Regions from separate parts of the Kitasatospora sp. NPDC094015 genome, predicted to be linked through region 1. Evidence: predicted binding sites of a transcription regulator. Region 1 holds the regulator's gene; the other holds the start of a gene.
What was found. The regulator HspR, encoded in region 1, represses chaperone genes until heat shock. The targets are predictions, from matches to a motif close to TTGAGNNNNNNNNNCTCAA.

Region 1 (14,481 bases):
GTGAGCCGGGTGAAAAACCGGCCCGCCGGAATCCCGCCCTTTGTGGACCGGTCTGCAGGTTTATGCACTTGCGGGAACCTGCAACAGGAGAGCACTTGTTCCCCGCCCGTCACGCTGTGAAAGTGGACTCACGCCGGATCGCCGGGCAGCCGCAGCCCGATGACAGGTGACTTGCTCCTCGCAGGGTGTGACAGGTGTTGCTGCACCTGCCCGTCCACGGGAGGAGCGCCGGCCGGGACGCCATGTGTGGTGATGGCCCCCGTGCCGGAGTCGGTGAGGCGTTGCTGCTCCGCCTCGACCGAAAGCATCGTGGATCCGGTGTGACACCGGCGGGCCTCCCGGGGTTTCAGAGCGCAACTGCGCACTGGCTCCGGGGGGCACGCAGGTACCGCGGCTGCTGCCGTCCGCCCGGACCGGGCCCGCGGGCGTACGACCACGCCCGGGACGAATTCGGCAGGGAGTACGCGACGTGACGGCGCAGACGGGGCACGGCCTTCGCGGCGGCGTGCCGGACGAGCCCGCCCGCCGGCTCTACCTCGCCATCCTGGCCGACGGCGGCCGGATCCCCACCGACCGGATCACCCCCGACCAGCAGCCGAGCCTGGAGCAGCTGGTGCAGATCGGCCTGGTGATGCCGCACCCGATGGACCGCTCCTACGTCGCGGTCAGCCCGCGCCTGGTCGGCGACCGGGTCGGCGCAGACCTCCGCTCGCAGGCCACCGGGCTGCTGCTGGAGGCCGAACGGCTGCCGGACCGCCTCGCCTCGCTGACCCGCGCCTACGACGCGCTGCCGCGCGAGCCCGAGGCCCGCGACCACGTCAGCTACGTCGACGGCCAGGAACGGATCCGCCACCGCATCGCCGAACTCGTCTCCGAGTGCCGGCAGGAACTGCTCACCGTGCAGCCCGGCAGCCGCCAGCCCGACACGATGGAGCTGGCCCGCCGGCAGGACCTCGCCCTGCTGCGGCGCGGCAGCCGGATGCGCACCCTCTACCAGCCGCTGGTGCTGGCCGAGCCCGCCACCATCGCGTACGCGGCCGACCTGACCGGCAACGGTGCCGAGGTCAGGGTGCTGGACGAGAACTTCCAGCGGATGATCGTCGTCGACCGTTCGGTGGCGGTGATCCCGGCGGCCGACGACCACAGCCGGGCCGTCCTGCTCTCCGACCCGGCCACCGTGCACTTCCTGGTGATGCTCTTCGAGCGGGACTGGGGCCGCGCGGACGTCGTCCAGTGGCAGGAGGTCGACCCCCAGCGCGCGGGCCGGCTCACCGCCGACCGGATCGGCCGGCTGCTGGCGAAGGGCCTGACCCAGCGCGCCGTGGCCACCCGGCTGGGACTGAGCGAGCGGACCGTGGCGGGCCAGATCTCCCGGCTGCGGGAGCGCTACGGCGCCCAGACCCTGTTCCAGCTGGGCTGGCTGATGCGCGGCGGCGGCCGCTCCTGACCGGGGTGGCAGTCCGCTGCCACCAAGCTGCGCGGGCTGCCCCGGGCGTCCGGCGGCACCGCCGGGTGGCCCCGGCGTTCGTCCGGCTACGCTGCGAGGGCGGCCGCACGGGACGGCTCCGGGCCCGAGCGTCCGGCGGCCCGGCCGCGCCACGGGCCGCCCCGGCCGGGCGGCGCACGGTGTCCCGGCGCCGGCCGGTGGTACGGCAGCAGGCCCGGCCGATCCGGAGTGGAGCGAAGTGAACGAGTTGGTCGCGGGATCGCTGCCGAGCGCCGCCGAACGGGCCCTGTACCGCGCGGTCCTGGAGCAGGGCGGCCGGGTGCGGTTCCGCGACGTGGCCGAGCAGCACGCGGCGGTGGTGCTGCGGCTGCTGGAGCTCGGGCTGCTGGTCCACCACACCGAGGACGCCTCGCTCACGGCCGTCAACCCGCGGGCGGTCGGCGACCGGATCAGCGCCGAACTGCGCTCGGCGGGCACCAGGATGCTGGTGCAGGCCGAGGAGATGCCGACCCTCCTGGAGGAGCTGACCCGGGCGTACGACGCGACGCCGCGGCGGGTGGACCGCTCCAGCGAGGTGCAGCACGTCGACGACTTCCAGGAGATCCGGCACCGGATCCTGCAGATCGAGGCCGAGTGCCGGGAGGAGACCCTGGCGGCGCAGCCCGGCGGCGCGCGGCCGGCCGAGCACTTCGAGCAGTCGATCGCCCGGACCAGGGACTTCCTGGCGAACGGCGGCTCGATCCGGACGATCTACCAGCCGGGGGCACGGCTGGACGAGCCGACCGTCCGCTATGCCGCGCGGGTGACCGAGCTGGGCGAGCGGATCCGGGTGCTCAGCGAGCCGTTCACCCGGCTGTTCGTGTTCGACCGCCGGGTGGCGGTGATGCCCGCCTCCGCCGACAACAGCAGCGCCGCGTTCATCGAGGATCCGGCGGTGGTCAGCTTCCTGGTCGGGGTCTTCGAGCGCGACTGGGAACGGGCCGAGCGGGTCCAGTGGGGCTCAGCCCACCAGGACGTGGAGGGACTGCCGGTGCACGAGCAGGTCGGGAGGCTGCTCGCACAGGGGTTGACGCAGCGGACGATCGCCGGCCGGATGGGCCTGAGCGAGCGGACCGTGGCCGGGCACATCTCCCGGCTGCGGGAACTGCACGACGCCGAGACGCTCTTCCAACTGGGCTGGCAGATGCGGGGAGCCGAGGCGCCGCCGGCCGGTTGAGCGGGTGGCGGGACGGGTCAGCCGGTGGCGATCTCGGGCGACCAGTAGCCGTGCGGACGGGTGCTCGGGGCGGGCTGGCGGGGGATCGGGAACTGCTCGCCGGGGGCCGTCCAGAAGCCCTCGCGCAGGGACAGCGCCATGCCGGCCCAGTCCAGCGCGGTCTCGACGGTGTGGTGCAGCGCCTCCTGCGACCAGGTGTCGTCGAAGACCAGCGGCAGGACGGGGGAGACCTGCTCGATCGTGGCGATCAGCGGGTTGTGGGTGATCGCCTCGTCGACCAGCAGGACGATCGGCTTGCGCAGCGCGGAGGCCCAGCCCAGTTCCAGGCTGACCCCGGCCGACAGCGGCGCGCCGACGTAGGCGAAGACCAGGTCGGCGGTCTGCATGGCGCGGAAGTCGGAGGGCACCCGGGGCTCCGGCGCGCGGCCGGCCACCGTCCAGGCGTCGCTGTGGTGGCCGCTGTAGACGGCCGCACCGCTGCGCAGGAGCGTGGTCCGCAGGGTGGTGAGCCGGGTGCGGCTGGCCAGGGTCACCACGCTGTCGGCCGGCCCGGTCAGCCGCATCAGCGGCGCGGCCAGGAAGACCCGTGCGCGCCGGCCCTCGGGGGTCTGGGCGGCGCGATGGCGCAGGTAGGGCTCAGTCATGTCGACTCCGGGAGAGGTGGCCGGCCAAGAGAACCGATGGTGCTGGCGGGCGATGTGGTGTTGTGGTGTGTTGCCCGTGAATCGGCATCCGGCTGCTTGATCGGATGTCATAAAGTTGAACTGGCGACATCAAGCTGCGCGTTGGCGCCGGTCCTCCAGCGGGCCAGTTGATCGTCCACCGCTCCTGCCGTGCGAGTCCACCGGGTCGAGGTGGCATCTGTCTGCCTGGCAGAGAGATGCCACGCCTTTACCCTGGGACGCACCGTGACAGTTGATGGCGTTTAAGGCATCATCGGAGCGGTTGTTCGATACTTTGACTTTGTCCAGCGGGGGCACGGCATGAGAAGAGGTGGTCGTATGTCTCGCATGCGCGGTTTTGTCCGGCGCATCGTCGTTCCGCTCGCCATAGGCGCGGCTGCGCTGACCGGCGCGCTGTCGGTGGCGGGGAATTCCCAGCATGTACCCGTCAGTGCCGCCCCGGCGCATATCGCGGCTCCCCTGGCGTCCGCCGCGGATATCTCCTGGACCTGAGTACGTCTGCGCACTAGTGATCCACTCCGGCTGATCCCCGGAGCACCGGTGTCGTAGCGCCGGCCCCGAAGGTGCCCGAATCCCCGGAGACCGCACTCCCGTTCCGGGCCCCTGAGAACGTCGTCGTCCCCCGCGGGCCGTCGAGCCTCCCGGCCGTGTGGCCGCCCTGCCGGGGAGGCTCCGGCCCGGGGGCGTGCCCGGCGGGCGGCGGGGTCACTGGAAGTCGGCGGGCGGCTCCGGCGGGGCCTGGGCGGCCCGGGTGGCCAGCACGTAGCCGAGCTGGAACAGCGACTCGACGTTGTACTCCTCGCGCATCTCGGCCAGGTGCCGGGCGAGGGTGCGTTCGCTGATGCCCAACCGCCGTGCGATCACCCGGTGGTTGGTGCCCTGGAGGAGCAGGTCGATGATGGTCTGCCGCAGCCGTGAGATCACCTGCTGCGGCACGGTCCGGTCGCCGTCGAAATCCAGCCCGCGGTTCCAGTTGCGCTCGAACACCTCCTGCGCCAGGTAGTTGACGATCGCCTCGTCGCGGATGAACGCGGCCAGATTGAGATCGTCCGCCACCGGGAGCACCGCCATCCGGCGGTCGATGATGATCAGCCGGGTGTACGGCTCGTCCAGGGTGCGGAACTGACCGCCGGCCTCGGCGAGGGTCGCCACGTAATCCCGGGTGGGTTGGTGGTAGCGGGTGCTCGGGTGGTAGATCGTCCGGACCTCGGCCCCCCGGCGGAGCGTGTCGAGATCCTGCTGGATGGTCGAGGCCAGTACTTCCGGCGGGCGGGGGCCGCCGGGCTGAGCAGCGAGAATTTCCTCCACGCCATTCGCCACCGACTGCCGCAGGCGCTGGTTGATGAGGACCTTGCCGCGCACGTACTCGATTGTGCCGCCGACCTCTTTCGGGGCGTGGAATTCCTCGGCGAGATCCTGCAGCCCGCCCGGAAGTGCCACCGCCCGGGAAAGCAGTTCGAGCGCCTGGCGTTGCCAGGTACTGCTCAAACTCATCGAGAGCTGCATCGGATCGACGGCTATCAGCACATCGGGGTTGTCCGAGTCCGGTACCAGCAGCCCCAGGTGCAGCAGCTCCGAGAGGTGTTCCTTGGAGTCCGGATGAACGTCGGCCAGGGCCAGCCGGCCGTGTGCGCGGACCACGTGCCGGTAGAGCTGACGTGCTTCGGATGAGACCGGACTCGCCCCTCCCGAGGGGACACGAACGTCGTCCCGCCCGCTCATCTATGGCTCCTCGCCGTCGGCCGAACTGGGGTGCACCGGGTAGGTCGCGCCCACCTCATCGGGAATCCTAGGCGGCGGACGCCCTGGCATCCGTTCGTTCCGTCCACCAACCGGTCCCCGGATCTGCTGGTTGGCACTCTCTCACCAACGCCGAGCCGCCGGCACCCCCCTTCAGGAGGGATGTCGGCGGCTCACGGCCCGTCGGCACCGCGCGTTACCGCTTCGGCCGCCAGACCACCAGGGCGCTGGACTGCTGGACCTGCTGGTACGGCACCAGGTCACGGCGGTAGGAGGCGTGCACCGCCGCCTCGCGCTGCTGGAGCGTGCTGGCGGCGCCGTCCAGCGCGTCGGCCAGCTCGGCGATCCGCGACTGCAGCGCGGTCACCTGGTTCTCCAGCTCGATGATCCGCTTGATGCCGGCCAGGTTGATGCCCTCGTCCTGGGAGAGCCGCTGGACCTCGCGCAGCTGCTGGATGTCCCGGGCCGAGTACCGGCGGCCGCGGCCGGCCGTGCGGTCGGGGCAGACCAGCCCGAGCCGGTCGTACTGGCGCAGGGTCTGCGGGTGCAGCCCGGAGAGCTCGGCGGCCACCGAGATCACGTAGACCGGGGTGTCCTCGGTCAGCACGTAATGGGTGGGGCCGGCGGCGGCCCGCCGGCGGGCGCCGCCGGGCAGGCCCTCGCCCAGGCCGGGCCCGATCGGACCGTCGTGGTTGATCATCTGCTCACGCTCCCTCCGCCGCCCGGAACAGGGCGGCCCGCGGGTCGTCGGAGGCGGTGGCCTCGCGGTACTGCTCCAGTGCGGTCAGCGCGTCGCCGGTGACGAGCTTGGGGACCACGACCTCCACGGTGACCAGGAGGTCGCCGCGGGTGCCGTCCTTGCGGGTGGCGCCCTTGCCACGGGCCCGCAGGGTGAGGCCGTTGGCGCTGCCGGCGGGCAGCTTGAGCTTCACCGACGGGCCGTTGAGTGTCGGAACCTCGATGGTGCCGCCCAACGCCGCTTCGGGGAAGGAGACCGGCACGGTGACCGTCAGATTGTCGCCCTTGCGCCCGAACACCGGGTGCGCGTCGACGTGCACGGTGACGTAGAGGTCACCGGGCTGGCCGCCGCGCTCGCCCTGGGCGCCCTTGCCCTTGAGCCGGATCCGCTGCCCGTCCTGGACCCCGGCCGGGATCCGGACCTGCATGGTGCGGGCCGAACTGGCCCGGCCGCTGCCGTGGCAGACGGTGCACGGGTCGTCCACGATCATGCCCCGGCCCTTGCAGTCCCGGCAGGGCTCGGAGAGCGCGAAGGCGCCCTGGCCCCGGCTGACCGTGCCGGCGCCGACGCAGGTCGGGCAGACCCGGGGCGTGGTGCCGGCCTTGGCGCCGGTGCCGCTGCACGCCCGGCAGGCGGCCTGGCTGGTCATCCGCAGCGGGACGGTGGCGCCGTCGACGGCCTCGTCGAAGCCGAGGGTCACCTCGGTCTCCACGTCGGCGCCCCGGCGCGGCTGCGGCTGGCGGCCGCCGCGGTTGAACAGGCCGCCGAACACGTCGCCCAGCCCGCCGCCGGCGCCGGCCTGGCCGGCGCCGCCGAACAGGTCACCGAAGTCGAAGTTGTGGCTGCCGTTGCCGCCCGGGCCGGGGCGGAAGCCGCCCGATCCGAACAGCGAGCGGGCCTCGTCGTACTCCTTGCGGCGCTTGTCGTCCGAGAGGACGTCGTACGCCTCGGAGATGTCCTTGAAGCGGTCCTCCGCCTTGGTGTCGCCCTTGTTGGCGTCCGGGTGGAACTCCCGGGCGAGCTTGCGGTAGGTCTTCTTGATCTCCGCGGAGGTGGCGTCCTTGGGCACGCCGAGGACCTTGTAGTAGTCCTTCTCCACGTAGTCCTTGGTGCTCATGGCTGCCGCCACCTCCCGAAGTCAGTCCATACGGCGCTGCGGAGCCGTCCGTCGTACTCGACGACGTACGACTCCGCAGCGCACAGATTGTCAGTTGTCGGCCGCACCGTCAGCCTTGTCGGACTCCGACTTCTCGGAATCCGGCGAAGCCGTGGTCTGCGTCCCCGGCTGGGGCTCGGCCACCGCGACCATCGCCGGGCGGATGATCCGCTCGCCGATCCGGTACCCCGGCTGGAGGATCTGGACGCAGGTGTCCTCGGTCACGTCCGAGGAGTAGCTGTGCATCAGCGCCTCGTGCAGGGTCGGGTCGAAGGTCTCGCCCTCCTTGCCGAACTGCTGCAGGCCCAGCTTGGCGACCACCGTCTCCAGGTTGTCGGAGACGGACTTGAAGCCACCGGTGACCTCGCCGTGCTCGCGGGCCCGGCCGATGTCGTCCAGCACCGGGATCAGCGCCTCCAGGATGTTGGAGACGGCGATCTCACGGACCGTCAGCCGGTCGCGCTCGACCCGCTTGCGGTAGTTCTGGTACTCGGCCTGAAGGCGCTGCAGATCGGCGGTGCGCTCGGCCAGCTCGCGCTTGGCCGTCGCGACCTCCTCGGTGGCGCCGCCCGCGGCGGCCTCCTCCGCGGCCTTCAGCACTGCCTCCTCGGCGGCGGAGTCGTCGCCGGGCTGCTCGCCCTGCGGCTTCTCCGTCATGCCGCACCGCCCTTGGGCTTCTCGTCGTCGATGATCTCGGCGTCGACCACGTCGTCCTCGGCCTTGGCGGCGCCCTCGGCGTCACCGGCTGCGGCGCCGCCCGCGGCGTCGGCGTTCGCGTAGAGCGCGGCGCCGAGCTTCTGGGCGGTGGTGGAGACCTTCTCGGTGGCCTCGCGGATCGCGGTGATGTCCTCGCCCTTGAGGGCTTCCTTGAGCTCGCCGATCGCGGTCTCGACCTCGGTCTTGACGTCGGCCGGGAGCTTGTCGGTGTTGTCCGCGATGAACTTCTCGGTCGAGTAGACCAGCTGCTCGCCCTGGTTGCGGGTCTCCACGGCCTCGCGGCGCTTGTGGTCCTCCTCCGCGTACTGCTCGGCCTCGCGCATCATCCGCTCGATGTCGTCCTTCGGCAGCGCGGAGCCGCCGGTGACGGTCATCTTCTGCTCCTTGCCGGTGCCGAGGTCCTTCGCGGCCACGTGCATGATGCCGTTGGCGTCGATGTCGAAGGTGACCTCGATCTGGGGCAGGCCGCGCGGCGCCGGCGGCAGGCCGGTCAGCTCGAACATGCCGAGCTTCTTGTTGTACGCCGCGATCTCGCGCTCGCCCTGGTAGACCTGGATCTGCACGGACGGCTGGTTGTCCTCGGCCGTGGTGAAGATCTCCGAGCGCTTGGTCGGGATCGTGGTGTTGCGCTCGATCAGCTTGGTCATGATGCCGCCCTTGGTCTCGATGCCCAGGGACAGCGGGGTGACGTCGAGCAGCAGGACGTCCTTGACCTCGCCCTTGAGGACACCGGCCTGCAGGGACGCGCCGATCGCGACGACCTCGTCGGGGTTGACGCCCTTGTTGGCGTCCTTGCCGCCGGTGAGCTCGCGGACCAGCTCGGCGACGGCGGGCATCCGGGTGGAGCCGCCGACCAGGACCACGTGGTCGATCTCGGACAGCTGGATGCCGGCGTCCTTGATGACGTTGTGGAACGGGTGCTTGCAGCGCTCCAGCAGGTCGGCCGTCAGCTGCTGGAACTGGGCCCGGGTGAGCTTCTCGTCCAGGTGCAGCGGGCCCTCGGCGGAGGCCGTGATGTAGGGCAGGTTGATCGAGGTCTCGGAGGACGAGGACAGCTCGATCTTGGCCTTCTCGGCGGCCTCGCGCAGGCGCTGGAGGGCCATCTTGTCCTTCGACAGGTCGACGCCGTGGCCGGCCTGGAAGACCTTCACCAGGTGGTCGACGACCTTCTGGTCCCAGTCGTCACCACCGAGGTGGTTGTCACCGTTGGTGGCCTTCACCTCGACGACGCCGTCGCCGATCTCCAGCAGCGACACGTCGAAGGTGCCACCACCGAGGTCGAACACCAGGATGGTCTGGTCGTCCTTGTCGAGGCCGTAGGCCAGCGCGGCCGCGGTCGGCTCGTTGACGATGCGCAGGACGTTGAGGCCCGCGATCTCACCGGCCTCCTTGGTGGCCTGGCGCTCCGAGTCGGAGAAGTACGCCGGGACGGTGATCACCGCGTCGGTGACCGTCTCGCCCAGGTAGGCCTCGGCGTCCCGCTTGAGCTTCTGCAGGATGAAGGCGCTGATCTGCTGGGGGTTGAAGTCCTTGCCGTCCAGGTTGATCTTCCAACCGGTGCCCATGTGGCGCTTCACCGACCGGATGGTGCGGTCCACGTTGGTGACCGCCTGGCGCTTGGCGACCTCGCCGACCAGAACTTCGCCGTTCTTGGCGAAGGCGACGACGGACGGCGTGGTCCGAGCGCCCTCGGCGTTGGTGATGACCGTGGGCTCACCGCCCTCAAGAACGCTGACGACAGAGTTCGTCGTACCGAGGTCGATGCCGACCGCGCGTGCCATCGTAAATACCTCCACGGGAGAAGTTGAGCTGTACGGACTCAAGGATGCCCGATCGCGGGCGAAGCGTCAACAGCTATGAGTCCGCGGCACTCAACTTTACTGAGCGCTTATCTCTCCGCCGCCGCTCGGCGGGTCGCCGGCGGGTTGCTGCGCCGCGCGGGTGAGTCTGGCCTTAGTGACTGCCGCCATACCTTGAGTGGCTTATGGATCAGTGGTAAGGAGCGGTAGTGTCCGGCCCGTTGGGCCAGTAAGTTACCCATCAGTACAATCGGGGTGACCTCTTTACCCGTCCCCCGTACCGCCGTGTGGGACACCAGCCGCTGGAGACGGAGAGCCGATGCAGCTAGCAGCGATCGTCATCTCGCTGGTCACGACTGTGATCGGCACCGCGCTCGCCGCCCGGGCGGCCGCGTACATCTACCAGGTGGTGAAGACCGGCGCGCCGGACTCCACCCGGACCGGGCAGCCCGTGCAGCGGGTGAAGACCGTCGCGGTCGAGTTCCTCGGCCACACCAGGATGAACCGCTGGGGCATCGTCGGCATCGCGCACTGGTTCGTCGCGGTCGGCTTCTTCACCCTGGTCACCACCCTGGTCACCGCCTTCGGCCAGCTCTTCGACGCCGAGTGGGTGCTGCCGATCATCGGCCACTGGCTGCCGTTCGAGATCTTCACCGAGCTGGTCGGCACCCTGACCACCCTGGGCATCGCCACGCTGATGGTGATCCGGCTGCTCAGCCTGCCCGGCCGGGCCGGCCGCAAGTCCCGGTTCGCCGGCTCGATCGCCTGGCAGGCCTTCTACGTCGAGTACACGATCCTCGGCATCGGCCTGTGCATCATGATCCTGCGCGGCCTGGAGGGCGCCCTCGCCGGCGTCGACTCCTACGAGGCGGCCTACCTGGTCAGCTACCCGCTGGTGCTGGCCTTCAAGGGCCTGGCGCACGGCGCCCTCGAGAACCTGATCTACCTGTTCGCGATGCTGAAGATCTGCATCTCCTTCGCGTGGGCGATCACCATCGGCATCAACCCGTCGATGGGCGTGGCCTGGCACCGCTTCCTCGCCTTCTTCAACATCTACTTCAAGCGCGAGGAGGACGGCGGCGTCGCGCTCGGCGCGCTGCGGCCGATGACCAGCGGCGGCGCCCCGATCGACTTCGAGGACCCGGCCGAGGACGCCGTGTTCGGCGTCTCCCAGGTCGAGCACTTCGCCTGGAAGGGCATCCTCGACTTCTCCACCTGCACCGAGTGCGGCCGCTGCCAGTCGCAGTGCCCGGCCTGGAACACCGGCAAGCCGCTCTCGCCCAAGCTGCTGATCATGAGCCTGCGCGAGCACGCCTTCGCCAAGGCGCCGTACCTGCTGGCCGGCGGCGGCAAGGACATGGAGGGCACCGAGCAGGCCACGCCCGAGCAGCTGGCCGGCGTCCCGGCCGCGGCACTGGCCGAGGCCGAGCGTCCGCTGATCGGCACCGCCGAGGAGAACGGGGTCATCGACCCCGACGTGCTGTGGTCCTGCACCACCTGCGGCGCCTGCGTCGAGCAGTGCCCGGTGGACATCGAGCACATCGACCACATCGTCGACATGCGCCGCTACCAGGTCATGATCGAGAGCTCCTTCCCGACCGAGGCCGGGACGATGCTCAAGAACCTGGAGAACAAGGGCAACCCGTGGGGCATGGCCACCAAGGCCCGCCTGGACTGGGTCAAGGAGCTCAAGAAGGAGACCGGCATCGAGGTGCCGGTGATCGGCGAGGACATCGACCCCGCCGAGGTCGAGTACCTCTACTGGGTCGGCTGCGCCGGCGCGCTGGAGGACCGGGCCAAGAAGACCACCAAGGCCTTCGCCGAGCTGCTGCACACCGCCGGGGTGCAGTTCGCGATCCTCGGCAAGGAGGAGTCCTGCACCGGTGACTCCGCCCGCCGCCTGGGCAACGAGTTCCTGTTCCAGATGCTCGGCGCGCAGAACGTCGAGACCCTGAACGCCGCGCTGGAGGACGCCCCGGTCAAGCGGATCGTGGCCACCTGCCCGCACTGCTTCAACACCATCGCCAACGAGTACCCGCAGCTGGGCGGCCACTTCAAGGTCATCCACCACACCCAGCTGCTGCAGCACCTGATCGACGAGGGCAAGCTGATCCCGGTCAACCCGGTCGAGGGCCTGATCACCTACCACGACCCCTGCTACCTGGGCCGGCACAACAAGGTCTACAGCCCGCCGCGCGAGATCATGGACAAGGTCCCCGGTCTGCGCCAGCAGGAGATGCACCGCCACAAGGAGCGCGGCTTCTGCTGCGGCGCCGGCGGCGCACGGATGTGGATGGAGGAGCGGATCGGCAAGCGGATCAACAACGAGCGGGTCGACGAGGCGCTGTCGCTCAACCCCGACATCGTCTCCACCGCCTGCCCGTTCTGCCTGGTGATGCTCTCGGACTCGGTCAACGGCAAGAAGAACGAGGGCGCGGCCAAGGAGCACCTGAAGGTCGTCGACGTCGCGCAGCTGCTGCTCGACTCGGTGAAGGCCCAGCCCGCCGAGGTCGAACCGGAGCCGGTCGAGGCCTGATCCGGCCCCCGGCGGTCACGGGCACCGATCCCCGCCCCGTTCCGCAGCGGTCCGAGTCCCGGTCCGCTCACCGCGGCCCCGTTCGCCCTCACCGGCAGCGGGGCCGCGGTGTGCGTGCACCGCCGCCCGCCCGCCCCACGTTCGTCCCCGGACCCGCGGCCGACCGTCCCAAAGGCCTCCCGATCGCACTTCGATACCCGCCGGCGCGTCTTTCACGGGGTTTTCGTTCCACCGCCCGCGCAAATGCGCCCCGGTGCGCGAGGCGGGGGGTCGGAGTTGTCATTGCCGCGCGGCCGAATCGATGCCCGGCACCCCGCCGACTGCGCTGACATCGGCCGATCGGGCCCGGCGCGCTGCGCCGATCTTCGCCATTTCCCCGCGCCACCACCGTGCTCCGGCCATAACTCGACGCCGCCGGAGCGGCCGGCAATTGCCACCGCGGCACCCGCCCGCCGGCCACCGGAATCCGGCGCGGGACCATTGGTTGGCAGCGCCTATCATGGGCGCATATCTCGGCCGCCGATCGGACGTGGCGCCGTACCGGAGCACGTCGACCCGATGCGTCGACGCCGGCGACGGTGGCACCGCAGATCGGCCGGCCCGGCGGCGGTGACCGACCGCCCCGGTGCCGGGGAGCCAGTTCCACCTAGGGGAGTACTTCGCTGATGACCGAAGCGATCATGCTGGTTGGCGGTAAGGGCACCAGGCTGCGCCCGTTGACGACCCACACCCCCAAGCCGATGCTGCCGGTGGCGGGCGTCCCGTTCATCGCCCACCAGCTGGCCCGGGCGGCCGCGGCCGGCGTCACCCGGGTGGTGCTCGCCACCTCCTACCTCGCCGAGGTCTTCGAGGAGCACTTCAAGGACGGCAGCCCGTACGGCATCGAGCTGGTCTACCTCACCGAGAAGGAGCCGCTCGGCACCGGCGGCGCGATCCGCAACGCGGCCTCGGGCCTGACCTGCGGCCCCGACGAGCCGGTGCTGGTCTTCAACGGCGACATCCTCTCCGGCGTCGACATCGCCGCGCTGCGTGACGGCCACCTGGCCGCCGGCGCGGACGTCACCCTGCACCTGACCCGGGTGGCCGACCCGCGCGCCTTCGGCCTGGTCCCCACCGACGCCTCCGGCCGGGTGCTGGAGTTCCTGGAGAAGCCGGAGACCCCGGAGCAGATCGTCACCGACCAGATCAACGCCGGCTGCTACGTCTTCACCCGTTCGGTCATCGACCGCATCCCGGCCGGCCGGGAGGTCTCCGTCGAGCGCGAGACCTTCCCCGAGCTGCTCGCCACCGGCGCCCTGCTGCGCGGCGTGGTCGACACCTCCTACTGGCTCGACCTCGGCACCCCCGCGGCGTTCGTCCGCGGCTCCGCCGACCTGGTGCTCGGCAAGGTCGACTCCCCGGCCGTCCCCGGTCCGACCGGCGAGGCCCTGCTGCTGCCGGGCGCGGAGGCCGACCTCGGCGCGGTGCTCAGCTCCGGGACCGTGGTCGCCGAGGGCGCGAGCGTCGCGGCGGGCGCCATCATCGAGGGCAGCGTCATCCTGACCGGTGCGGTGATCGGACCGGACGCCTACGTCAAGGACTCCATCGTCGGCGCGTACGCCACCGTCGGCGCCCGGACCTCGCTGGACGGCGCCGTGATCGGCGACGGGGCGATCGTGGAGGCCGACAACGAGCTGCCCAGCGGTCTGCGGGTGGCCTGCGGCACGCTGCTGCCGGTCGGCGCGGTCCGGCTGACCGCGGGCCCCGGCGGCTGCCCGGCGGGCGAGGTGCCGGCCGCCGTGGTGCACGGCGCCGGGCCGGCCAGGTCCGCGGTGGCCGGGCGGTAGCGCCCGTCGCGCCGGGCGGGGTCGGGCGGGTCGGTCGGCGTCCGGTCCGCCGGTAAGGGGCGCCGGGCCCGGTCGTCACAGGACGGACCCAATCCTTCGACGGCTCCATGATCACCCGACGGGCGGTCAGCGCGAGCGGGTACCGTCGATCCGTGGCTGGTAATCGATACGACAGCGGGCAGGGCGGCGACCCCCGACAGGGTTGGCCCGCGCCCGGCTCCCCGGCGTCCCCGCAGCACGGCGGCAGCACCGGGCAGCCGGAGTACTTCACCGCGCCCCACGAGGGCTACCCGCAGGCCTACGCCTCCGCCGACGGCCACCCGGCCGGCCCGGCGGACCCGTTCGCCGCCGACCGGCCCGGACACACCCGGGCCTTCGCGGTCGGGGACGAGCCGTACGGCGCCCACGACCCGTACGGCGACCCCGGTGCGCCGGGCGGCCCCGACACGTACGGGCAGCAGGCGGACGGCTACCCCGGGCAGGACAACGTCGCGGTGTACCGGGCCGGCGGCCGGAGCACCCCGCGGGTGTCCGGGCCCCGGCTGCCGTGGCGGCCGCTGCTCACCGGGATCTACCGCGAGCCCTCCCGCACCTTCACCCGGATGCGCGACCACCAGGTCTG
Region 2 (14,481 bases), on a different contig from region 1:
ACCCCGCGGCGATCCGCAGCACACCGGTGGTGGTGCCCTGGAGCACCACCCGGCCCGGCGCGATCGACCCGACCATCTGCAGGGTGTCGAAGAGGAAGCCGCTGCCCAGCCACTTCGTGCGGACCACCGCACCGGTCTCCGGGTCGATCTCGGCGTAGGAGTAGGGGTCGAGCAGCGAGGTGGCGTCGGTGCCGGGGACGACCGGGCCGCGCAGCACGGTGTGGATCAGCCCGTCGCCGGTGGACAGCCGCGGCACCGCCGCCGAGCGGAGGGTGTTGTCCCAGCGCAGGTCGCAGCCCGAGCCGTCGGCCCGGACGTCGACCCGGCTCAGCCCGCCCCGGAACGCGCCCGACGCGGGCACCGCGGGGCCGGCGTCCTGCGGCAGCTTCGGGTAGGGGTAGCCGTACGTGCTGGCCACGAAGACCGCGTTGCCCAGCGCGATCGGCGAGTTCTCGCTGCCGCTGCCGCCCGCCCGCAGCACCGGCACCGAGCAGACCGGCTCGCCGCCGGCCGTCCGGTAGACCAGCAGGTGGACGGTGGGTGCGGCGTTGTCGACCACCGTCAGGTAGTCGGTGCCGGTGGCCGGGCCGAAGAAGGTCGGGGTGGAGCCGGTGCCCCAGCTGAGCTGCCCCGGCTTGCGACCGGGCCCCCGGTCGTACGGCTGCCGCCAGGCGATCCGCGGGGTGCCGTCGGCGTCGGCGGTGAGCAGGTAGGTGGCGTGGGTGGAGGCGACCGCGGTGCCGGTGGGGGCGGTGGAGATGGAGTTGGCGATCCGCTCGCCCGGCGGCAGGGGGAGCGCGCGGACCGTCCCGGTGCGGTCGTCGGCGGTGCCCACCACCCCGTGGCCGGTGGCGAACCAGACCCGGCCCTGCCAGTCCGGGGAGACGCCGGTGACGGCGTCGTCGGCGGGGACGGCGGCGGCGAGCGACAGCCGGCCGGCCACCGTCAGCTCCCAGCCGCCCGCGGCGGTGCGGCGGTGGCCGATCCGCAGCAGGTCGCGGTTGCCGTCCACGGCCACTAGCTGGTCCCGGTCGTCCAGGTAGGCGTACACCCCGCCGAGCAGGGAGCCCTTGGCCAGCGGGAGCTCGGCGAGCGAGCGGCCGTCGGCCGGGTCCAGCAGGTGCACGGTGGGGGTGAGGCCGAAGATCGCGGTGCAGAGCGCGACCGGGTAGCCGTCGGTGCCGACCAGGACGGTCGGGCAGGCGGAGGCGAGCGCCGTGCGGTGCGAGGTCAGCTGCCCGGCCCCGGGGCCGGGCAGCGGGGTGGCGTCCGAGGAGCCGGTGTCCCCGTGCATGGTGGCGGTGCCGTCGGGGCCCGCGTAGGGGTTGTGCGGCGGCAGCGGCCCGTAGCGGGCGGCGGCGGGCGCGGGGGTGGCGAGCAGCAGCAGGGCGGCGGCCGCCAGTACGGCGGCGCGGGTGGGCAGGGCGAAGCGCACAGGGATGTCCCGTCGGTCGGCAGCAGAGGGTGGACCGCGCGGCGGTGCACACACCCGGACGTGCTCCCGGCTCCGGCCGGGCGGGGACACCGCGATCAGAGCGCGGTGCGACAGCTCGCGGAGCAGGCGTGACCCAGGTCGACGTCGAGTCGACGGCTCAGGTACGCGTGGCGATGCATGCGCCCAGGATGGCCTGCTGACAATGCCTCTTACAACACCCGTCCCGCCTGATGGACGGTCACCCGCACAACGGGGCGGCCCGCCCGCGCGCAACTGCGCACGGGCGGGCCGCCCCGTTCGGTCAGCGGCTCACGCCGCGACCAGCACCTCGGCCGGCTCCAGGGCCAGCTTCAGCACCTCCCGGACGTCGGCCACCGGGTGCACCGTCAGCCGCTCCAGCACCTCGGCGGGCACCTCGTCCAGGTCGGCCTCGTTGCGCCGGGGGATGATCACCGTGGTGATCCCGGCCCGGTCGGCGGCGAGCAGCTTCTGCTTCACCCCGCCGATCGGCAGCACCCGGCCGGTCAGTGAGACCTCCCCGGTCATCGCCACGTCGGTGCGCACCTTGCGGCCCGACAGCAGCGAGGCCAGCGCGGTCGTCATGGTGATGCCCGCGCTCGGCCCGTCCTTGGGGACGGCGCCGGCCGGCACGTGCAGGTGGATGCCCTGCTCGCGCAGGCCCGTGACGGGCAGCTCCAGCTCGGCGCCGCGCGAGCGCAGGAACGAGAGCGCGATCTGCGCGGACTCCTTCATCACGTCGCCCAGCTGGCCGGTCAGGGTCAGCCCGGTCGAGCCGGTGACGGCGTCGGCCAGCGAGGCCTCGATGTAGAGGACGTCACCGCCCGCGCCGGTCACGGCCAGGCCGGTGGCCACGCCCGGGACGGCGGTGCGCCGCTCGGCCGGCTCCTGGGCGGCCTCCGGGACGTGGTGCGGACGCCCGATCAGCGTCCGCAGGTCGTCCGACCCGATCGCCACGGGCAGCTCGCGCTCGCCCAGCTCGCTCTGCGCCGCGACCTTCCGCAGGATCCGGGCGATCGAGCGCTCCAGGTTCCGCACCCCGGCCTCGCGGGTGTACTCGCCGGCCAGCCGGCGCAGCGCGTCCTCGCCGAGCGCGACCTCGGTGCCGGTCAGGCCGGCCTTCTCCAGCTGCCGGGGCAGCAGGTGGTCGCGGGCGATGACGACCTTCTCGTCCTCGGTGTAGCCGTCCAGGCGGACCAGCTCCATCCGGTCGAGCAGCGGCTCGGGGATGGCCTCCAGCACGTTGGCGGTGGCGAGGAAGACCACGTCGGAGAGGTCGAGCTCGACCTCCAGGTAGTGGTCGCGGAAGGTGTGGTTCTGTGCCGGGTCCAGCACCTCCAGCAGGGCGGCCGCCGGGTCGCCCCGGTAGTCCGAGCCGACCTTGTCGATCTCGTCCAGCAGCACCACCGGGTTCATCGACCCGGCCTCCTTGATCGCGCGGACGATCCGGCCGGGGATCGCCCCGACGTACGTCCGGCGGTGGCCGCGGATCTCCGCCTCGTCCCGGACGCCGCCGAGCGCCACCCGGACGAAGGAGCGACCCATCGCGCGGGCCACCGACTCGCCCAGCGAGGTCTTGCCGACCCCGGGCGGGCCGACCAGCGCCAGCACCGCCCCGCCGCGCCGGCGGCCGATCTGTCCGAGCCCCTGGTCGGCCCGGCGCTTGCGGACGGCCAGGTACTCGACGATCCGGTCCTTCACGTCGGTGAGCCCGGCGTGGTCGGCGTCCAGCACCGCCCGGGCGCCGGAGATGTCGTAGGCGTCCTCGCTGCGCTCGTTCCACGGCAGTTCCAGGACGGTGTCCAGCCAGGTCCGGATCCAGGAGCCCTCGGGCGACTGGTCGGAGGAGCGCTCCAGCTTGTCGACCTCCTTGAGGGCCGCCTCGCGGACCTTCTCCGGCAGGTCGGCGGCCTCCACCCGGGCGCGGTAGTCGCCCTCCTCGTCGGCGGGCTCGCCGTTCAGTTCGGCCAGCTCCTTGCGGACGGCCTCCAGCTGGCGGCGGAGCAGGAACTCCTTCTGCTGCTTGGCCACGCCCTCCTCGACGTCCTTGCGGATGGTGTCGTTGACCTCCTCCTCGGCGAGGTGGTCGCGCAGCAGCGTCAGCGCGTACTCGAGCCGGGCCACCTGGTCCGACTCCAGCAGCACCTTGAGCTTCTGCTCGGTGGTGGCGAAGGGCGCGTAGCCGATGTTGTCGGCCAGCTCGCCGACGTCGTCGATCTGGGCGACCCGGTCGACGATCTGCCAGGCGCCGCGCTTGCGCAGCCACTGGGTGGAGAGTGCCTTGTACTCCTTGACCAGCTCGGCGGCCCGGCCGGCGACCGGGAGCCCGGGGTCGGACTCGCGGAACGGGGTGGTCTCCACCCACAGCGCCGCCCCCGGCCCGGTGGTGCCGGAGCCGATCCGTACCCGGCGCACGGCCCGGACCAGCGCGGCCGGGTCGCCGTCGGCCAGCCGGCCGACCTGCTCGACGGTGGCCAGCGTGCCGACCGCCCCGTACGAGCCGTCCAGCCGCGGCACCAGCAGCACCTGCGGCTTGCCCGCCCCGCGCGCCGCGGCCCGGGCGGCCTCGACGGCGGCGCGCACCTCGGGGTCGGAGAGGTCGAGCGGAACGACCATGCCGGGGAGCACGACCTCGTCGTCGAGCGGCAGCACGGGCAGAGTGAGCGGAGTGGACGTCGATGCCATGATCTCTCCCCAGTCAGCGAAGTTGAGTTGACCTGACTAAGGTCTGGCGCCCGACGAATGTTCCCGGGCTGCTGTTCGCCCACAGCGATCGGGCCCTGACGTGCGTGGAGGGGGCGTGGCAGGGCGTACGGAGTCCCGGGAGGGGCGCCCGCGCAGTGGCCGGGCGGTCAGACCTCGGAGCGCGCGGGGGCAGTGCGCCGGGGCGACCAGCCGCGCAGCCGCAGCGGGCGCAGCGGGAGCGGTGCCCGACCCGGGGCGCGGCGGACCCGGCCCCAGAGCGCGACGCCGACCAGCAGCGCGGCGGGGTGCCCGACGCCCGTCACCAGGTCGGTGTCGGCGAGCAGCTGGTGGACGACCAGCGCGGCGGCCGTCCCCAGCGCGAGCACCCGACCGGGCGGCGGCAGCAGGCCGGCGAGCGCGGCGAGGCAGGTCAGCACGCCGTAACTGACGCCGATGTCCCGCTCGTCGAGGGTGCCGGCGCCGACCGCACCGGCGGCCACCGCGGCGATCACGACCAGCTGGGAGAGCAGGGTGGCGGCGATGTGCCCGGCCACGAACACCCCGGCGGCGCGGCGCGGGCCGATCCGGCGCTCCAGCGGGGCGACGGTGGCGAGGAAGGCCCAGAAGTACGGCATCCAGACCGGGCCGGCCACCCACAGGCCACTGAACAGCAGCGCGGAGACGGGCCGGACCAGCAGGTTGTGGGCATCGCTGCTGGAGGCGTCCTGCAGCCGCTGCACCAGGCCGGGGTCGCCGAACCGGGCGAACAGCGTGGTGCCCAGCAGTACGGCGAGGTAGCCGAGCGCGAAGGGGTTGCGGCGCGGGGTGGGCAGCGCCCGGGCCGCGGCCCGGAGCAGGCCGGCCGCACGCACGGCCCGGCGGCCCGCGGGCTCGCCGGCGGGCGGCTCGGTCACCGGGGCTCCGGTCATCGCGCCTCCGTCCGCAGGTCGGCCGTCACACCCTTCCGTAACGCCCGCGCGGGCGTCGGAGATCCCCACCCCAAGCTTGTCGTGCCCACGATACGTTGGCTCCCTGGGAGTCCGCTGGGCGTCCGCTGGGAATTCCTCAGGTCTCGACCCTCGACTCCCGCCGGGCCTGGTACGGACCAACCCTCTGTTTACGGACGAGTAGCTTCCCGGCCCGACCGGACAATCGGATTGGACGGCATACGTACCGTTACAACGTCCGATTTGAGCCGGGTAAGGTATCGCCCCGTGCCCGGTCCGGAACCGGACAGCAGCCGGTCCGCGGGCCGGAAATGTCCCGTCCACCTGCCGGAACAGGCACGGTGTCCGTACTCTGCGATGAGTACGGAGAGGTGCGCCGACCCACACGGCGTACCGTCCGCTCCAGCGCCTTCGGCGGAAGGGTGCTCGGCGGATCCGACGGCCCGGGCACAGCCCACGACGGAACAAGACGACTACGAGCGGAGCCCCGCCACCCCCACAGGTGGCCGGCCCGCAGCCCTGGGGGCGGTGGCGTGACCGTGACAGAAATGCAGCAAGAGAACACCGGCGGCAACCCGGTGGGCACTCAGCGACGAGTACTCGTCGTCGAGGACGAGCCCACCATCGCCGAGTCCATCGCGGCCCGGCTCGGCGCGGAGGGCTTCAAGGTCGCCGTGGCCCACGACGGCCCCGGCGCGGTCGACGGCTTCCACACCTGGCAGCCCGACCTGGTGGTGCTCGACATCATGCTGCCCGGCTTCGACGGCCTGGAGGTGTGCCGCCGGATCCAGGCGCAGCGCCCGGTGCCGGTGCTGATGCTCACCGCGCGCGACGACGAGACCGACCTGCTGGTCGGCCTCGGGGTCGGCGCGGACGACTACATGACCAAGCCGTTCTCGATGCGCGAGCTGGCGGCCCGGGTCAACGTGCTGCTGCGCCGGGTCGAGCGGGCCCAGCAGGCGGCCAGGACCCCGGCGCTCGGCTCGCTGCGGTTCGGCGAGCTGGAGATCGACCACGTGCAGCGCCGGGTGCGGCTCGGCGCGGGCGACGTCCACCTGACGCCGACCGAGTTCGACCTGCTGGCCTGCCTGGCCGCCCAGCCGCGCGCGGTGCTCACCCGTGAGCAGCTGCTGGCCGAGGTCTGGGACTGGACGGACGCCTCGGGCACCCGCACGGTCGACAGCCACGTCAAGGCGCTCCGCCGCAAGATCGGCGCCAGCTGGATCCGCACGGTGCACGGCGTCGGGTACGCCCTGGAGGCACCGCTCTCCTAGTCGGCGGCGGCGCCGACGACTTGGGCCACCGGGGGGCCCAGGTCGTACAGCCGCGCACCGGCGCAGCGCTGCACCGGCGTGGTGCGGGGACGAAGTCAGGACTCCATGACCTTTCCACAGCAACGCAACGGGGACGCCAAGGCCTCCCCGCCCCCCAGCCTGGCCACCCGCGCCGTCCTGCGGGTCTGGGCCGACATCCGGCCGCTCGATCCGGTCCGCTCGATCAAGGGCAAGCTGGCCCTGCTGGTGATCGTCTCGGTGGTGCTGGCCACTGGCATGGTCGTGGTCGCGATCCGGTCCGAGACGCAGATCCGGATCATCATGATCTTCTCGATCATCGCCTCGCTGCTCTTCATGCAGTTCCTGGCGCACGGGCTGACCGCCCCGCTGCGCGACATGACGGCGGCCGCCCGCGCGATGGCCGACGGCGACTACAGCGCCCGGGTGCACGTCTCCTCGCGGGACGAGATCGGCGAGCTGGCCGCCACCTTCAACCGGATGGCCGGCGACCTGGAGGCCGCCGACCGGCACCGCCGGGAGCTGATCGCCAACGTCTCGCACGAGCTGCGCACGCCGATCGCGGCGCTGCGCGCGGTGCTGGAGAACGTGGTGGACGGCGTGGTCCAGCCCAATCCGCAGACCCTGGGCGCCGCCCTGGAGCAGACCGAGCGGCTCGGCCGCCTGGTCACCCACCTGCTCGACCTCTCCAAGCTGGACGACGGCGTGGTCCCGCTGGACGCCCGCCCCTTCGAGGTCCGGCCGTTCCTGGACGGCGTGCTGCGCGGGGTGACGGTGGACGGCGCGACGGCCGGCGGCGCCTACGCCCGGCGCGGTGACGTGCGGCTGCGGCTGGACGTGAAGCCGGGCGCGCTGAGCGCCGTGGCGGACCCGGAGCGGCTGCACCAGGTGGTGGCCAACCTGGTCGACAACGCCTGCAAGCACTCCCCCGCCGGCGGCACGGTGACCGTGCGGGCCCGCCCCGGCGAGCAGCCCGGCGCCCTGCTGCTGACCGTCGAGGACCAGGGCCCGGGGATCCGGGTGGAGGACCGCGAGCGGGTCTTCGAACGCTTCGGCCGGGCCGGCAGCGCGACCGCGCAGGGTCCGGGCAGCGACGGCGGCACCGGCCTCGGGCTGGCGATCGCCCGCTGGGCGGTGGATCTGCACGGCGGCGAGATCCGGGTGGCGGAGGCCGCCCGCGGCTGCCGGATCGAGGTCACCCTCCCGGGCGAGCCGGCCGTCCTGGCCCCGACCCTCCCGGTCTAGGGTTCGACCGGGGTTGTCACCGAACTGGGACACAGTCGGCGTGAACTCCCCGGTCGGGCCCGGCCGCACGGCCACCAGCTGGGCTTTTGTCCGATTTGATGCCAGTATGGATGGGCGAATGATGTGCTCCAGTTCCCATACTTGACAGGTTTCTAACGCACACATCCGGCCAAATTCCAGCTCGACACTGTGATCTGGGCGACGCTCGGCCCCCGGGGACTGCGCGATCACTGGTCAGGGGCGTAGCCTTAATCCCCGCTGTCCACCATCCAAAAAGGAAGCGGAAGAGGGCGGTTGCCCCGATGTCGCCACACCCAGAAACCCCCAGCAGCTCGGCAAGCTCCACTGGCTTCGGCCCCAATGAGTGGCTCGTCGACGAGATCTACCAGCAGTACCTCCAGGATCCGAACTCGGTCGACCGAGCCTGGTGGGACTTTTTCGCCGACTACAAGCCCGGTACCGAGGTGACTTCAGTGACCCAGGCCGCAACCCCGGTCGGCCCCACGCCGACCACCGTTGCCGCTCCCGCTGCCCCTGCCGCTGCCGCTCCGGCTGCGTCCGCCCCCGCTGCCCCGGCGCCCGCGCCGGCCCAGCCGGCGCCCGCGCCCGTTGCCGCCGCAGCCCCCGCCGCGCCGCCGGCGCCGAAGGCCGCCGCCGCGGCCCCGGCCGCCGCCCCGGCGGACGGGCCCGAGCTCGTCCCGCTGCGTGGTCCGGCCAAGGCCGTCGCCACCAACATGGACGCCTCGCTGGAGGTCCCGACCGCGACGTCGGTGCGTGCCGTTCCGGCCAAGCTGCTGATCGACAACCGCATCGTCATCAACAACCACCTGCAGCGCGCCCGCGGTGGCAAGGTCTCCTTCACGCACCTGATCGGCTACGCCCTGGTCCAGGCCATCAAGGCCTCCCCGGGGATGAACCACAGCTACCAGGTCAAGGACGGCAAGGCCTTCCTGGTGAAGCCGCCGCACGTGAACCTGGGTCTGGCCATCGACCTGGTGAAGCCCAACGGCGACCGCCAGCTCGTGGTCGCGGCCATCAAGAAGGCCGACACCCTGGACTTCTTCGGCTTCTGGCAGGCCTACGAGGACATCGTCCGCCGGGCCCGCGCCAACAAGCTGACGATGGACGACTTCACCGGCGTCACCGTCTCGCTGACCAACCCCGGCGGCATCGGCACCGTGCACTCCGTGCCGCGCCTGATGCAGAACCAGGGCACCATCGTCGGCGTCGGCGCCATGGAGTACCCGGCCGAGTTCCAGGGCTCCTCCCCGGAGACCCTGGCCCGCCTGGGCATCTCCAAGATCATGACGCTCACCTCGACCTACGACCACCGGGTCATCCAGGGTGCGGCGTCCGGCGAGTTCCTGCGGACGATCCACCAGCTGCTGCTCGGCGAGCACGACTTCTACGACGAGGTCTTCGAGTCGCTGCGGATCCCGTACGAGCCGGTGCGCTGGGCGACCGACGTCGCCACCACCCACGACGACGAGGTCAACAAGACCGCCCGCGTCATGGAGCTGATCCACGCGTACCGCGTGCGCGGCCACCTGATGGCCGACACCGACCCGCTGGAGTACAAGCAGCGCAAGCACCCCGACCTGGACGTGGTCCAGCACGGGCTCACCCTGTGGGACCTGGAGCGCGAGTTCGCGGTCGGCGGCTTCGGCGGCCAGCGGATGATGAAGCTCCGTGACATCCTCGGCCTGCTGCGCAACACGTACTGCCGCACCGTCGGCATCGAGTACATGCACATCCAGGACCCGAAGCAGCGCAAGTGGCTGCAGGAGCGCCTGGAGAAGCCGTACTCCAAGCCGGAGCGCGAGGAGCAGCTGCGGATCCTGCGCCGGCTGAACTCGGCGGAGGCCTTCGAGACCTTCCTGCAGACCAAGTACGTCGGCCAGAAGCGCTTCTCGCTGGAGGGCGGTGAGTCGCTGATCCCGCTGCTGGACGCGACCATCGACGCCGCCGCCGAGCACCGCCTGGACGAGGCCGTCATCGGCATGGCCCACCGCGGCCGGCTGAACGTGCTGGCGAACATCGTCGGCAAGCCGTACTCCCGGATCTTCGGCGAGTTCGAGGGCAACCTCGACCCGAAGTCCATGCACGGCTCCGGCGACGTCAAGTACCACCTGGGCGCCGAGGGCACCTTCACCGGCCTGGACGGCGAGACCATCAAGGTGTCGCTCGCCGCCAACCCGTCCCACCTGGAGACGGTCGACCCGGTCGTCGAGGGCATCGTCCGCGCCAAGCAGGACGTGCTGGACCAGGGCGGCACCTCCTTCCCGGTGCTGCCGATCCAGATCCACGGCGACGCGGCCTTCGCCGGCCAGGGCGTGGTGGCCGAGACGCTCAACATGTCGCAGCTGCGCGGCTACCGCACCGGCGGCACCATCCACCTGGTCGTCAACAACCAGGTCGGCTTCACCGCCGCCCCGGCCAGCAGCCGCTCGTCGATGTACTGCACCGATGTGGCGCGGATGATCGAGGCCCCGATCTTCCACGTGAACGGCGACGACCCGGAGGCCGTGGTCCGCGTCGCGCGGCTCGCCTTCGAGTTCCGCCAGACGTTCCACAAGGACGTCGTGATCGACCTCATCTGCTACCGCCGCCGCGGTCACAACGAGGCCGACAACCCGTCGTTCACCCAGCCGCTGATGTACGACCTGATCGACAAGAAGCGCTCGGTGCGCAAGCTGTACACCGAGGGTCTGATCGGTCGCGGCGACATCACCATGGAAGAGGCGGAGCAGGCGCTCCAGGACTTCCAGGGCCAGCTGGAGAAGGTCTTCTCCGAGGTCCGCCAGGCCGCCGGCGCGCAGAGCCCGGCCACCAACGGCAAGCCGGTCGCGGACTTCCCGGTCAACATCCAGACCGCGATCTCCGAGGAGACCGTCAAGCGGATCGCCGCCTCGCAGGTCAACCTGCCGGACTGGCTGACCGTCCACCCGCGCCTGCTGCCGCAGCTGCAGCGCCGCGCGGCCTCGGTCGAGGACAACACCATCGACTGGGCCACCGGCGAGACCCTCGCCATCGGCTCGCTGCTGATGGAGGGCCACCCGGTCCGCCTCGCCGGCCAGGACAGCCGCCGCGGCACCTTCGGCCAGCGCCACGCGGTCCTGATCGACCGCAACAGCGGCGAGGACTACACCCCGCTGCTGTACCTGACCGAGGACCAGGCCCGCTACACCGTCTACGACAGCCTGCTGTCGGAGTACGCGGCGATGGGCTTCGAGTACGGCTACTCGCTGACCCGCCCGAACGCGCTGGTCATGTGGGAGGCGCAGTTCGGCGACTTCGTCAACGGCGCGCAGACCATGGTGGACGAGTACATCGCCTCCGCCGAGCAGAAGTGGGGCCAGCACTCCGGCGTCACCCTGCTGCTGCCGCACGGCTACGAGGGCCAGGGCCCGGACCACTCGTCCGCCCGCCCGGAGCGCTTCCTCCAGATGTGCGCGCAGGACAACATGACGGTCGCGATGCCGACGTCGCCGTCGAACTACTTCCACCTCCTGCGGTGGCAGGTCCACAACCCGCACCACAAGCCGCTGATCGTCTTCACCCCGAAGTCGATGCTGCGTCTGAAGGCCGCGGCCTCGGCGACCTCGGAGTTCACCAGCGGCTCGTTCCGCCCGGTGATCGGCGACAGCACGGTCGACCCGGCGAACGTCCGCAAGGTGGTGATCACCTCCGGCAAGTTCTACTACGACCTGGAGGCGGCCCGCACCGAGCGCGGCGTCACCGACACGGCGATCGTCCGGGTCGAGCGGCTCTACCCGCTGCCGGTGGCCGAGCTCCAGGAGGAGCTGGGCCGCTACGGCGAGGACGTCCAGTTCATCTGGGCCCAGGAGGAGCCGGCCAACCAGGGTGCCTGGCCGTTCATCGCGATGAACCTGGTCGACCACCTCCAGGTGGTCGTCGGCCGCAGCGCCAACGGCGCCCGGCTGCGCCGCGTCGCCCGCACGGCCTCCTCGGCCCCCGCGGTCGGCTCGGCCAAGCGGCACGCCGCCGAGCAGCAGGCGCTGGTGGACGAGGTCTACAGCATCTGAACCGCTGACGCCTGATCAGCACCGCCCGGGCCCGGGCTCCGCAGCGACGGAGCCCGGGCCCGGGCGCGTTCCGGGCCGGCGGCGGGACGCCGATCCGCCGGGGGCGGGGCACGGCCGGGCATCACGCAAGGCCACAGCTCTGCAACCAATTGTCCAACCCGGTGGGACGCGGAGCTGACGCACCGATAGGTTTGGCCCCGCCACGCTGCCCCCCGTGCCCGCACCGGGGTGGCGGCCGAGACACACGTCGCCACAGGGGGCCCACCATGACCGCCGACACGCCACGGGACGCGGCCGCGCCGCTGCCGCCGATCTTCCAGCCGCTGCACCCCGACGACCCCCGGGAGGTCGGCGGCTACCGGCTGTTCGCCCGGCTGGGCGCCGGCGGCATGGGCCGCGTCTACCTCTCGTACACCCCGGGCGGGCGGCCCGTGGCGCTCAAGGTGGTCCGCCCCGAGTTCGCCGAGGACGCCGAGTTCCGCCGCCGGTTCGCCCAGGAGGTGACCAACGCGCAGCGGATCCACGGCCTCTACACCGCGCAGGTGATCGACTCCGGTCTGGCGGCCGACGCGCCCTGGCTGGTCACCGCGTACGTGCCGGGGCCCTCGCTCCAGCAGGTGGTCCGCGAGCACGGCGCGCTGCCGGTGCGCACGGTGCTGCTGCTGGTCGGCGGCATCGCGGAGGCGCTCCAGGCGATCCACAGCGTGGAGGTGGTGCACCGCGACCTGAAGCCGGCCAACGTGCTGATCGCGGGCGACGGACCCCGGGTGATCGACTTCGGGATCGCCCGGGCCGCCGACGCCACCGCGCTCACCGGCACCGGCTTCCGGATCGGCTCGCCCGCCTTCATGTCCCCCGAGCAGGCCCAGGGCAAGCCGGTCACCCCGGCCACCGACGTGTTCGCGCTCGGCGCGCTGGCCGCGTACGTGGCCGGCGGCATCCCGCCGTTCGGCGAGGGGCCGGAGACGGCGGTGCTCTACCGGGTGGTGCACGAGGAGCCGGTGCTGGACGGCGTCCCGGACGGGCTGCGCGAGCTGCTGCTGCGCTGCCTGGCCAAGCGTCCGGAGGACCGTCCGCGGCCCGCCGAGATCATCGAGGCGGCGCGCAGCCACCCCGCGGTCGGGGGCCAGCTGCGGTTCACCGACGACTGGCTGCCGCGGCAGATCAACACCGAGATCACCCGCCGCTCCGATCTCCCGAGGACCCCGCCCACCCCGCTGCCGGTGGCGCCCACCCTGGCCGCGCCCGCGGTCCCGCCGGCGCCGACCACCGCCCCGACCGCCGGGTACCCGACCGCGCCCGGCGCCACCCCGCCGCCGGTGCCGGCCACGACCCCGCTGCCGCCCGCCGCGCCGGCCGGCTTCGGCCCGCCGCTCGGGGCGTTCGGCCCGCCGCAGCCCGCCACCGAGGCGCCGACCGCTCCGGTGCCGGGCCCCGGGCCGACCGCGCTGCACCAGCCCTCGTTCGACACCCCGCCGCCCGGCCCTGTGGTGACCGGCCCGGTGCCGGTGGCCGTCCCGGCGCCCGCCGAGCCGCGCCGCAAGGGCGTGTCCTGGAAGGTGCTGCTGACCGTCGCCCTGGTGATGGCCCTGGGCGGTACGGCCGGCGGCGTGGTGCTGATGAACCAGCTCGACAAGAAGGACTCGCACTCCGACGCGCAGGCCAAGGGCAGCGACTCGGCCGCGACCCCGGACGACCGGCAGAGCTCGGACGCCGCCGGGTCGGACGGTGCCGGGTCGGACAGCGCCTCCTCGGACGGGAGCGCCGAGTCGCCCGGCGCCTCCCCCTCGCCCCGTGCCCGCAGCAGCGCGAGCGCCGGCGCGGCCGCCGCGGGCGGCGGCTCCTCGCCCTCCGGGCCGGCCAGGTACACGATGGTCTACCAGGACCGCGAGCTGTCCAGCCCGGACTCCAGCCACAGCTTCGACCTGGCGAACGGCAACGTGGTGCCCGACTCGGCCACGCCCACCTGGGCCCTGTCGCCCTCGTACGAGTCCTTCGACTGGTCCTCCGGGAGCAGCGACGTCTACATCACCCGGGAGCAGGCGCTGACCCCGGAGCAGTGCTCGGCGGCGATCGACCAGCACCCGGCGGCCGACCTCAAGTACGACGACCTGCCGCCCGGCCGGATCTTCTGCCTGCGCAACCGGGCCAACGGCGGGGTGGTGGTCGGCAAGGTGGTGGAGCAGGGCAACAAGTCGACCGGGGCGGTGAAGATCTCGCTGACCTACTACCGCAACGACAGCTGACCCGTCCCGACTATCCTGACCGGGTCCCATCCCACCGGACCGGAGCGCACCGTGTACTTCACCGACCGCGGCATCGAGGAACTGCAGAGCCGGCGGGGCGACGAGGAGGTCACCTTCGAGTGGCTGGCCGAGCGCCTGCGCGAGTTCGTCGACCTCAACCCGGACTTCGAGATCCCGGTCGAGCGGCTGGCCACCTGGCTGGCCCGGCTCGACGACGAGGACGAGGACGACTGAGCGGCCGAGCCGCCGTCCGACGGCCCGGGAGGCACCCGCCTCCCGGGCCGTCCGCGTGTCCGGGTCCGGAACCGCTTGACTTCCGCGATACGCGATATATCGTGTTGAACAGAGGAACGCGATACATCGCGAACGGGAGGCGGGACGAGATGGGCCAGTGGACGGTCAGCGAGCCTGACAGGATCAGCTTCGACGAGCCGGTGAAGACCCTGCACGTCAGGATCATCGGCGGCGAGGTGAACGTGGTGGCCGCCGACGGCCCGGCCCTCCTGGAGGTGACCGCGCTCGACGGCGAGCCGCTCCAGGTGACCCTGGAGGAAGGGGTCCTCACCG

Region 2: a site for HspR is predicted at 4,161-4,179, ahead of lon (endopeptidase La). Genes of this name have one in related genera too.

The regions. Positions count from the first base shown of each region.
Region 1 covers NZ_JBEOUL010000022.1:12,302-26,782, forward strand. Annotated here, with positions in the region: gene ABT014_RS23765 (LuxR family transcriptional regulator) at 470-1,447, shown strand; gene ABT014_RS23770 (LuxR C-terminal-related transcriptional regulator) at 1,686-2,663, shown strand; gene ABT014_RS23775 (hypothetical protein) at 2,681-3,307, opposite strand; gene ABT014_RS23780 (hypothetical protein) at 3,674-3,838, shown strand; gene ABT014_RS23785 (helix-turn-helix domain-containing protein) at 4,052-5,068, opposite strand; gene ABT014_RS23790 (heat shock protein transcriptional repressor HspR) at 5,283-5,786, opposite strand; gene dnaJ (molecular chaperone DnaJ) at 5,791-6,942, opposite strand; gene grpE (nucleotide exchange factor GrpE) at 7,033-7,638, opposite strand; gene dnaK (molecular chaperone DnaK) at 7,635-9,479, opposite strand; gene ABT014_RS23810 ((Fe-S)-binding protein) at 9,817-12,033, shown strand; partial or broken gene manB (mannose-1-phosphate guanylyltransferase) at 12,699-13,772, shown strand; gene ABT014_RS23820 (Yip1 family protein) at 14,012-14,481, shown strand, end outside.
Region 2 covers NZ_JBEOUL010000005.1:150,223-164,703, reverse strand. Annotated here, with positions in the region: gene ABT014_RS08710 (hypothetical protein) at 1-1,441, opposite strand, end outside; gene lon (endopeptidase La) at 1,745-4,138, opposite strand; gene ABT014_RS08700 (rhomboid-like protein) at 4,306-5,067, opposite strand; gene ABT014_RS08695 (response regulator transcription factor) at 5,634-6,359, shown strand; gene ABT014_RS08690 (sensor histidine kinase) at 6,465-7,622, shown strand; gene ABT014_RS08685 (multifunctional oxoglutarate decarboxylase/oxoglutarate dehydrogenase thiamine pyrophosphate-binding subunit/dihydrolipoyllysine-residue succinyltransferase subunit) at 7,925-11,668, shown strand; gene ABT014_RS08680 (serine/threonine-protein kinase) at 11,935-13,914, shown strand; gene ABT014_RS08675 (DUF6104 family protein) at 13,966-14,148, shown strand; gene ABT014_RS08670 (DUF4097 family beta strand repeat-containing protein) at 14,298-14,481, shown strand, end outside.